One region of the Moryella indoligenes genome, then DNA from elsewhere that is predicted to be linked to it. Evidence: predicted binding sites of a transcription regulator. Region 1 holds the regulator's gene; each other region holds the start of a gene.
The links. The regulator Rex, encoded in region 1, represses fermentation and respiration genes when NADH is low (regulators of the CRP and FNR family bind a similar motif). The targets are predictions, from matches to a motif close to ATTGTTAANTANTTAACAAT.
Positions count from the first base shown of each region.

Region 1 (3,283 bases):
TAGCGGTCATGTGAGACATAGAGCACCGTGCCCGGAAAGGCGCGGAGCGCAGTTTCCAGCACCTCCTTGCTCACCATATCAAGATGATTCGTCGGCTCGTCGAGAATCAGGAAATTGGCGCGGGACAGCATAAGCTTTGCGAGGGATACTCTGCCGCGCTCGCCGCCGGAGAGCTCCGAGACCCGCTTGAAGACCTCGTCTCCAGTGAAGAGAAAGGCAGCGAGCATATTCCGGACCTCTGTGTTATTCATATCCGGCCAGCTGTCCTGAAGCTCCTCAAAAAGCGTCTTCTCGGGGTGCAGTACCTGGTGCTCCTGATCGTAATAGGCGACCATGACGCGTGCGCCGAGCGTCACAGAGCCTTCATCCGGCGAGAGCAGCCCGTTGATGATTTTCAGTATCGTCGTCTTTCCGCTGCCGTTGTCTCCGAGAATTGCCACATGCTCCCCACGCTTCAGGGAGAAAGAGAGGTCTGTAAAGAGCGGTTCCGCTCCAAAGGCCTTTGCGATATGCTCCACCTGAAGCACATCGTTGCCGCTGGCCTCCTCCATGGAAAAACGAAGCTCCATGTCGGCCTTTTCCTCATCAGGACGCTTCAGACGTTCTACCTTTCCAAGGAGTTTCTCCCGGCTTTCGGCCCGCTTTATGGACTTCTCGCGGTTGAAGGAGCGAAGTTTTAAGATGACCTCCTCCTGATGCTTCAGCTCCTGCTGCTGATTGAGGTAGGCCTTTCGTGCCGCCTCGCGCACAGCAGCCTTTTTCTCCGCATAGGCTGTGTAATTTCCACTGTAGCTGGATACATGTCCCGCATCAATATCGATGACCTTCGTCACAATGCGATCTAGAAAAAAGCGGTCGTGCGAGACGATCAGCACGGTGCCGGGATAGTTCATGAGATAGGTCTCAAGCCACTCGATGCTAGAGAGATCCAGATGGTTGGTCGGCTCGTCAAGAAGGATGAGCTCCGGCGCCTCCAGAAGGAGCTTTCCCAGAAAGACGCGTGTCTTCTGCCCGCCGGAGAGTGTGTGCATGGGCCGCTCCGCATCCTCCTCCGAGAAGCCGAGACCGTTCAATATGCCGTTTACGCGGCTCTCCGCGGAGTAGCCGTCCGCGAGCTCATAGCTGTGCTCCAGCGCGGTATATTCTCTGTACAGTGTCTCCAGCTCCGTGCCGGAGGTGTTTTTCATCTGCTCCCGCAGAAAAGCCATGCGTGCCTCCATATCGCGTATGGGCTGAATGACCTGTGTCAGCTCCTCGCGCACGCTGAGCTCGGAATCGATGGTGTTGTTCTGCTTCAGATAACCCATGCGGCAGTCCCGTCTCAGGGAGATATTTCCCTCGTCAGCCGTCAGCTCTCCGGTGATGAGGTTTAAAAGTGTCGTCTTACCCGCGCCATTCAGCCCCACGATGGCTGCTCTGTCGCGCTCATTCAGAAAAAAGGAGGCATCCTCTATGATACGCTCACCTGCGAAGGCCTTGGATATGTGTGCTACATTTAAAATCATTTCCGCTCCTTTGAATCCGGCTCCGAACGCTGTTCCCTGCTGTTGAAAATGCCGGATTTCAGTACTGAAACCAGTATACCCGAATGTGAAATGATTGACAAGAACTGTAAAAATCACTATACTGATTCTGTATTATGCCATCGGGAAGGTATATTTTGCCCGGGCCAGAGCAGGAGAGCATTGACAGAGTGAAAGAAAAAATTTCGAAGGCAGTTATATCCAGACTTCCGCGATATTACAGGTATCTTGCAGATCTGAAGGAGGAAAATGTTGACAGGATTTCTTCCAACGATCTGGCAAAGCGCATGCATGTGACAGCCTCACAGATTCGTCAGGATCTGAACAATTTCGGCGGCTTCGGTCAACAGGGCTACGGCTACAATGTGAGTTATCTGCACGGTGAGATCGGGAAGCTTCTGGGGATAGATCGTCAGAATAAGGTGATTATTATCGGTGCCGGCCATATTGGACAGGCACTGGCAAATTATCAGAACTTCAGCAGAAGGGGCTTTCTTGTCAAGGCCCTCTTTGATATTGATCCCGAGGTGATAGGCAGGAATATACGGGGAGCCGAGGTATATAGTCTGGACAGACTGGAGGAGTATCTCGCGGAGAATGAAGTTGATATTGCGACGCTCACCCTCCCGCGGGATCGGGCGCTGGAGGTCGCAAACCGCCTCTGCGCCTGCGGAATCAAGGCGATATGGAACTTTGCGCACACAGATCTTAATGTGGGAGAGGACGTTCTGGTGGAGAATGTACACCTCTCCGAGAGTCTGATGCAGCTCTCCTATCGCATGCTGGCGGCACGCGAGGCGGAGGAGGAGAGGATGAAGCACGCGGAACAGCTGAAGCTGGATCACAGGAGAAGATCTGAGAAGGCAGGCGGGCTGCGGAAGGAGCTTCCGGGAGCATGATCATCGGCGTCGGGACAGATATTACCGAAATCGAACGAATGGAACAGGCCCTTAGAAGTGAGGGTTTTTTGAGACGCGTCTTTACTGAGGAAGAACGCCGGCAGTCGAAGGGGAGGGCTCCCTTTCTCGCCGGCTGTTTTGCTGTTAAGGAAGCAGTGGTAAAATGTTTCGGAACCGGCTTCTCAGGACTGGAGCCCGCAGAAATTGAGGTTCTGCGGGATGAGAGAGGCAAGCCTGTTGTGCAGCTTTATGGAGCCGCAGCGGCCTGCTTCTCAGAAAAGAAGGGGAGCCGCATTGAGGTCTCCATCAGCAATACGAAGGAGCTGGCTGTCGCCTTTGCAGTGCTGGAGGGAGAGGAAGGCGAGGTGCGCTGTGACAGAGCTTGATGGTGTGCTGCAGTATGAGACAGAGGATCTCTCCCGGATTCCGCCGCGAAGACAGGGAGCCAATAAGGGAAGCTACGGACAGGTGCTGATCATCGCCGGCTCCGTGGGCATGAGCGGCGCGGCCTATCTCTCCGCGCTTGCCGCCTACCGAACCGGGGCAGGGCTGGTGCGAATCCTCACGCCGGAGGCGAACAGAAGCATACTTCAGATTCAGCTTCCCGAGGCCATCATCAGCAGCTATCACCCGGAGGACATCACGGAGAAGCGGGACAGCTGGATGAAGCAACTCACGGAGCTCATGGAGTGGAGCAGTGTCGTCGTGCTGGGACCGGGGCTTGGCAGAGCAGGCTATGTAAAGTCTCTCGTCGAGGATGTGCTTCAGACCGCCTTTGTACCGCTTATCGTGGATGCCGATGGACTGAATACCATTGCGGAGTACCCGTATCTCACGGGCTTCTACACGGAGAATTTTATT
Region 1 covers NZ_JAUSTO010000009.1:34,368-37,650, reverse strand. The annotation lists gene J2S20_RS08010 (ABC-F family ATP-binding cassette domain-containing protein) at 1-1,505, opposite strand, end outside; gene J2S20_RS08005 (redox-sensing transcriptional repressor Rex) at 1,640-2,422, shown strand; gene acpS (holo-ACP synthase) at 2,419-2,808, shown strand; gene J2S20_RS07995 (NAD(P)H-hydrate dehydratase) at 2,795-3,283, shown strand, end outside.

Region 2 (3,283 bases), on a different contig from region 1:
TCCAGGACCTCGTGATCGCCGGAGGAGACCACTGTCATTCTCGTGTAGCGCGGATCTGCTGTGACGCCCGCTGTGATGCTCTCAATATTGTAGCCGCGGCGCGTAAAGAGCCCCGCGATCCGGCTCAGAACGCCCGGCGTATTGTCCATGAGAAGAGAAAATACGATACGCATAGCTTACCTCCGTAGTCATACAGGGAGAGCACCCAAAAGAGCACTCTCCCTGTCTTTCCAATACTGTCTTATGCTGCGGTGCAGCGCAGGGAAATTACAGGCTGGGGCCGGCGGAGACCAGCGCCTTGCCGGCGTCATTTCCCTCGTACTTCTTAAAGTTCTTCACAAATCTCTGTGCAAGATCCTCTGCCTTCTTCTCCCACTCGGAAGCATCCGCATAAGTATCCCTCGGGTCGAGAATATTGGTGTCAACCCCCGGAAGCTCTGTCGGAACCTCAAAGTTAAAGTACGGTATCTTCTTGGTCGGAACCTTATTGACATCCCCATTCAGAATTGCATCGATGATGCCGCGGGTATCCTTGATGGAGATTCTCTTCCCACTTCCGTTCCAGCCGGTGTTCACAAGATAAGCCTTCGCACCGCTCTTCTCCATTCTCTTCACGAGCTCATCCGCATACTTCGTGGGATGCAGCTCCAGGAAGGCCTGACCAAAGCAGGCGGAGAAGGTCGGAGTCGGCTCGGTGATTCCGCGCTCGGTTCCCGCAAGCTTCGCCGTGAAGCCGGACAGGAAGTAGTACTTCGTCTGCTCCGGAGTAAGGATGGATACCGGCGGAAGCACACCAAACGCGTCCGCGGAGAGGAAAATCACGTTCTTCGCCTCCGGGCCGTGGGAAATCGGCTTCACGATCTTCTCAATATGGTCAATCGGATAGGACACGCGTGTATTCTCCGTGACGCTCTCGTCGCTGAAGTCAATCTTTCCCTCTGCATCGACAGTGACATTCTCCAGCAGGGCATCGCGGCGGATTGCATTGTAGATATCCGGCTCAGATTCCTTATCAAGATTGATAACCTTTGCATAGCAGCCGCCCTCAAAATTGAAGACACCGCTGTCATCCCAGCCATGCTCATCATCCCCGATCAGAAGACGCTTGGGATCCGTGGAGAGCGTGGTCTTTCCAGTTCCGGAGAGTCCAAAGAAGATAGCTGTGTTCTTTCCGTCCATATCCGTGTTTGCGGAACAGTGCATCGCGGCGATGCCCTTCAGCGGCAGGTAGTAGTTCATCATGGAGAAGATGCCCTTCTTCATCTCACCGCCGTACCAGGTGTTGATGATGACCTGCTCACGGCTGGAGATGTTGAAGACAACTGCTGTTTCAGAGTTCAGACCCAGCTCCTTGTAGTTTTCAACCTTCGCCTTGGAAGCGTTGTAGACCACAAAATCCGGCTCAAAGCACTTCAGCTCCTCCTCGCTCGGCTTGATAAACATATTGCGGATGAAGTGAGCCTGCCATGCGACCTCCACGATGAAGCGCACTGCCATACGCGTGTCCTTGTTTGCACCGCAGTAGGCATCGACAACAAAGAGTCTCTTCCCGGAGAGCTCCTTCTGCGCGATCTTCTTCACAACCTCCCAGGTCTCCTCAGAGGCAGGATGATTGTCGTTCTTATACTCCTCGGAGGTCCACCACACGGTGTTTTTCGATTGCTCGTCCATGACGATAAATTTATCCTTGGGAGAGCGGCCGGTATATACCCCCGTCATGACATTGACTGCTCCGAGCTCCGTGAGCTGGCCCTTATCAAAGCCCTCAAGCCCCGCCTTCGTCTCCTCCTCATAGAGAAACTCATAGGACGGGTTATGTACGATCTCGGTGGTTCCCGTGATGCCATATCTGCTTAAATCCAACTTGCTCATTTCGCTGTATCCTCCTCTGTGCTCTGTGAGTACATCCTTGCTGCGGCATCGCCGCAATGAGAAAATTGATAAAACATTAACAACAATTGTAGTATACTGCATTGCCGATAAAAAAACAATCTCCGGACTGCAGCTTTTATGCCGCTTATCTGACAGATGTTCAAAAAAATTCAGATTCAGAGCAGACCGAAATCAATCTGCGTTCTCTGCTTTCTTCCTGAGATATGCATCAATCCCCTGTGCGGCTGTCTTGCCTGCGCCCATAGCAAGAATGACCGTCGCCGCGCCGATCACGGCATCTCCTCCGGCAAACACGCCCTCTCTCGTGGTCTGACCGCTTGCCTCCTCTGCGACAATGCAGCCCTTGCGTGTCGTATCCAGACCCTTTGTTGTGGAGGAAATCAGCGGGTTCGGGGAGGTTCCGAGCGCCATGATGACCGTATCGACCTCAATCTCCTCCTCGCTCCCCTTGATCGGAACGGGACGCCTTCTGCCGCTGGCATCCGGCTCTCCGAGCTCCATGTGGATGACGCGGATCCCTTTCACCCAGCCGTTCTCATCCGTAAGAATCTCGGTCGGATTGGTGAGAAGATCAAAGATGATCCCCTCTTCCTTCGCGTGATGCACCTCCTCGACTCTTGCAGGAAGCTCCGCCTCACTTCTTCTGTAAATGATGTGGGTCTCTGCGCCAAGGCGCAGTGCCGTTCTCGCGGCATCCATCGCAACGTTTCCGCCGCCGACAACAGCGACCTTCTTTCCGCAGTGAATCGGGGTATCATAATCCTCGCGGAATGCCTTCATCAGGTTATTTCTTGTGAGGAACTCATTTGCAGAAAAGACGCCGCTCGCAGTCTCTCCCGGAATATTCATGAACATCGGCAGTCCGGCGCCGGAGCCAATGAACACCGCATCATAGCCCTCCTCATCCATCAGCTCATCAATGGACACGGATTTTCCAATGATCGTATCGGTCTCAATCTTCACGCCAAGCTTTCTGACATTATCCACCTCGTGTGCGACAACGCTGTCCTTCGGCAGACGGAACTCCGGAATGCCGTAAACCAGCACGCCGCCCGGCTCATGCAGTGCCTCGAATATCGTGACCTCATAGCCGAGCTTTGCGAGATCTCCCGCGCAGGTCAGACCTGCGGGACCGGAACCAATGACTGCAACCTTCTGTCCCTTCTTCTCCGCCCTGTTCTCAAAGACAACCTTATGCTCTCTCGCCCAGTCAGCGACGAAGCGCTCCAGCTTCCCGATGGCAACCGCCTCGCCCTTGATGCCGCGCACACAGACGCCCTCGCACTGGGTCTCCTGAGGGCATACGCGCCCGCAGACTGCCGGAAGCGCGGAGCTCTCTGCAATGATCTGCGCCGCTCTCTCAAACTCTCTCTCCTTCACCGCCTGGATA
Region 2 covers NZ_JAUSTO010000006.1:106,102-109,384, reverse strand. The annotation lists gene ilvN (acetolactate synthase small subunit) at 1-173, opposite strand, end outside; gene pckA (phosphoenolpyruvate carboxykinase (ATP)) at 268-1,872, opposite strand; gene gltA (NADPH-dependent glutamate synthase) at 2,065-3,283, opposite strand, start outside.
Region 2: pckA (phosphoenolpyruvate carboxykinase (ATP)) is a predicted target of Rex. The motif match lies at 1,937-1,956, and genes of this name have one in related genera.

Region 3 (3,283 bases), on a different contig from region 1:
TCAACACAGCACACGCGACATGCCCCAATCTCATTGATTCCCTTCAGATAGCAGAGACTTGGAATCTCTATGTCGATTGTCCGCGCCGCCTCCAGTATTGTCGTCTCCTCCGGGACGGCAAGCTGAATACCATCAATCGTAAGATTTACCATATTCGCGCCCTGCCTCCTTTCAGACTTCCATAGCCATAGTGGTCGCAGCGCAGGCAACGTCCCGCCTCCTGGCAGGCCTCTGCACGGCTCATACCATTCTCAACCCCCTCAAAATCATGCACACGCTCTCCTGCCTCGCGCTCTGTGAGATTCACTCTGCCACAGGGCGGCCTGTCTGCAATCTTTGGCGCAGGAATCTCCACATCACAGCCAATGCTGTGATGATAGCCCAGATATTCATCGATATTTGCTGCGATCACCTTGCCGGCGGCCACTGCCTTAATCACGGTGGATGGACCGGATGCACAGTCGCCTCCCGCGAATACGCCCGGTATATTCTCAAAACCGCCGAAGCGCTCACTCATGATCTTCCCACGCTCCACAGGGATACCGGCCTGACGGAAATGCTGCGACTCAATATCCTGTCCGATGGCCACAATCAGAGTCTGACAAGGCAGAAACACACTCTCCTCGCCCGTTGGCCGCACGCTCGCGCGACCATCCCTGATCTTACTGATCATCTGCGGAATCACCCATATTCCGGAAACCCGTCCATTCTCATCCCGCTCAATCCGCTCCGGCGCCATGAGTGTCTTCACCTCGACGCCCTCTGCTATGGCCCCCTCAATTTCCGAGGGCAGTGCGGTCATATCCGCTACGCGACGCCGGTACACGATACTCACCTTTTTAGCTCCCAGACGCACTGCAGTGCGCACCGCGTCCATGGAGACATTGCCGCCACCTATGATACATACTTCCTGACCGCTTAAATCCATGGTCGCTCTCTCACCGGTTTCCCGCAGGAATTTGACTGCGGAGATCACGCCCTCTGCCTCCTCGCCCTCGATTCCGAGTTTCTTATCCGTACTCGCGCCTATGGTAATAAGCACTGCATCGTAGCTTGAGCGCAGGCTCTGGATCGTGATCTCCTCACCGATACGCTTTCCGTAGATTACCTCCACCCCGGTCTTCAGAATGGCGTTAATGTCCTCATCCAGTCTGTCCTTTGGCAGGCGATAGTTTGGAATGCCGTAGCGCAGCATCCCCCCAAGCTTCTCACGCATCTCAAAAAGCGTAGTCTGATGTCCCATCAGCTGCAAGTAGTACGCTGCACTCAGTCCTCCGGGGCCGCCACCTACAATCGCAATCTTCTTACCTGTGGAGGCCGCACACGCCGGCGGCTCCACCTCACCCGCATTGTCTGAGGCCACGCGCTTCAGACCACGGATATTAATGGGGCTGTCTATGATATTCCTCCGGCAACGTGCCTCACAGGGATGCTCACAGATAAAGGCACAGGTCGTCGGGAAAGGATTGTCCTTTCGGATCAGGCGAACTGCGTCCGCATATCTTCCCTCCGCAACCAGCGCCACATAGCCCGGGACGTCCACATGCGCAGGACAGAGCTCCACGCAGGGCACCGGATCCTTAGGCTGACACAGACAGCGGCGATTCTTCACATGAGACTCATAGTCATCTCTGCAACCGCGCAATGCGTTCAGTACCTGCTGGCCCGCCTCATAGCCAATGGCACAATCCGCACTCTCACAAATTGACACTGCCAGCTCCTCGATGAGATCCAGCGTCTCCATGGTCGCAATCCCGTTCATAACATCCGTGTGGAGATTTTTCAGCTGCCACACACCGATGCGGCACGGGATACACTTGCCACATGATGCGGTACGGCATAGCTCCAGAAAGGCACGGGTGATGTCAACGGGACAAAGGCCCGATGGACTTGATTCTATCCGTCGCTCCAAATCCTGATAGAGCTGCTCTATCACAAGCCGCGGTCTTGATGGCACGTCAAGTTCCAATCTGCTCATACTGCACTCCTCTCATGATTTATGCGAAGCGCCTGGCTGTGCTGTAATTTCGTGGACACCTCAGCTTTTACCGCACCTTCCCACAGGACACTCACGTCTTCTATTGTATAAAACACACAAGGAATGTGCAAGAATAGTCAATTTTTTGACACTTTTTGAAAGTACAGTGTCGTGTGAGCTGCTGCAGGCGACGAGACAGTTTTGCAGTAAACACTGCCTGTCATATCCCTTTGACTGTGAGGATCTGTCTGAATGTGTTTGAATATATTGGCCTGACAGGCTATGATATGCTCAGTAGCCATGTTGCGCTCTATCTGCTAATAAGGGAGGGTATTGCATGCATCAACCAACAACTGATAAGAAGACATATCGCATCGAGCAGGATTCCATTGGTACGAAAGAAGTTCCAGCCAGTGCCTATTATGGTGTGCAATCTCTGCGCGCCAAGGAGAACTTTCCCATATCCGCTACGCGTCTGCACCCGGAGATGATACGGAACCTCGCCCGGCTCAAGAAGGCCTGCGCCATCACAAATGCTGAGGCCGGTGTTCTGGATCTGACAATTGCCGAGGCCATTCAGCGCGCCTGTGATCTGATTATCGCCGGAAAATACCACGAGGATTTCATAGTGGATCCCATTCAGGGCAGTGCAGGCACCTCGATCAACATGAATGCAAATGAGGTCATTGCCAATATCTCCATAGAATTACTCGGCGGCACACTGGGAGACTACGCTGTAGTACATCCCAATGACCACGTGAATTTCGGTCAGTCCACCAATGATGTCATTCCCACCGCCGGCAAGATGACCACACTGGTGCTGCTTCAGGATCTGGAAAAGAAACTTCATCGGCTTGAGACTGCACTGCGCGTGAAGGAGAGTGAGTTTGACCACATATTAAAAATGGGGCGTACACAGCTGGAGGACGCGGTTCCCATCCGCCTAGGTCAGGAATTCGGGGCTTATGCCTCTGCTGTGGAGCGCAGCTTAAGTCGCCTGCGCCGGAATGAGAGCGAACTCCGCGTCATCAATATGGGCGCAACCGCCATCGGCACCGGCCTGAATGCGGATCTCCACTACTTCCACAACATCGCCCCCATTCTCTCCCAGGTAACGGGTACAGAATTTACACAGGCTGAGGATCTGATCGACGCCACTCAAAATATTGACTGCTTTGCTGCAGTGTCGAGTGCTGTGCGAAATGCTGCGATTGCTGTCTCAAAACTCGCCAATGACCTGCGCCTCATGTCCTCAGGCCCACGCACCGGCATGGGAGAGATCAATCTTCCTGCAAAACAGAACGG
Region 3 covers NZ_JAUSTO010000003.1:187,003-190,285, forward strand. The annotation lists gene J2S20_RS03570 ([FeFe] hydrogenase, group A) at 1-152, opposite strand, end outside; gene J2S20_RS03575 (NAD(P)-binding protein) at 146-1,978, opposite strand; gene J2S20_RS03580 (aspartate ammonia-lyase) at 2,316-3,283, shown strand, end outside.
Region 3: J2S20_RS03575 (NAD(P)-binding protein) is a predicted target of Rex. The motif match lies at 2,112-2,131, and genes of this name have one in related genera.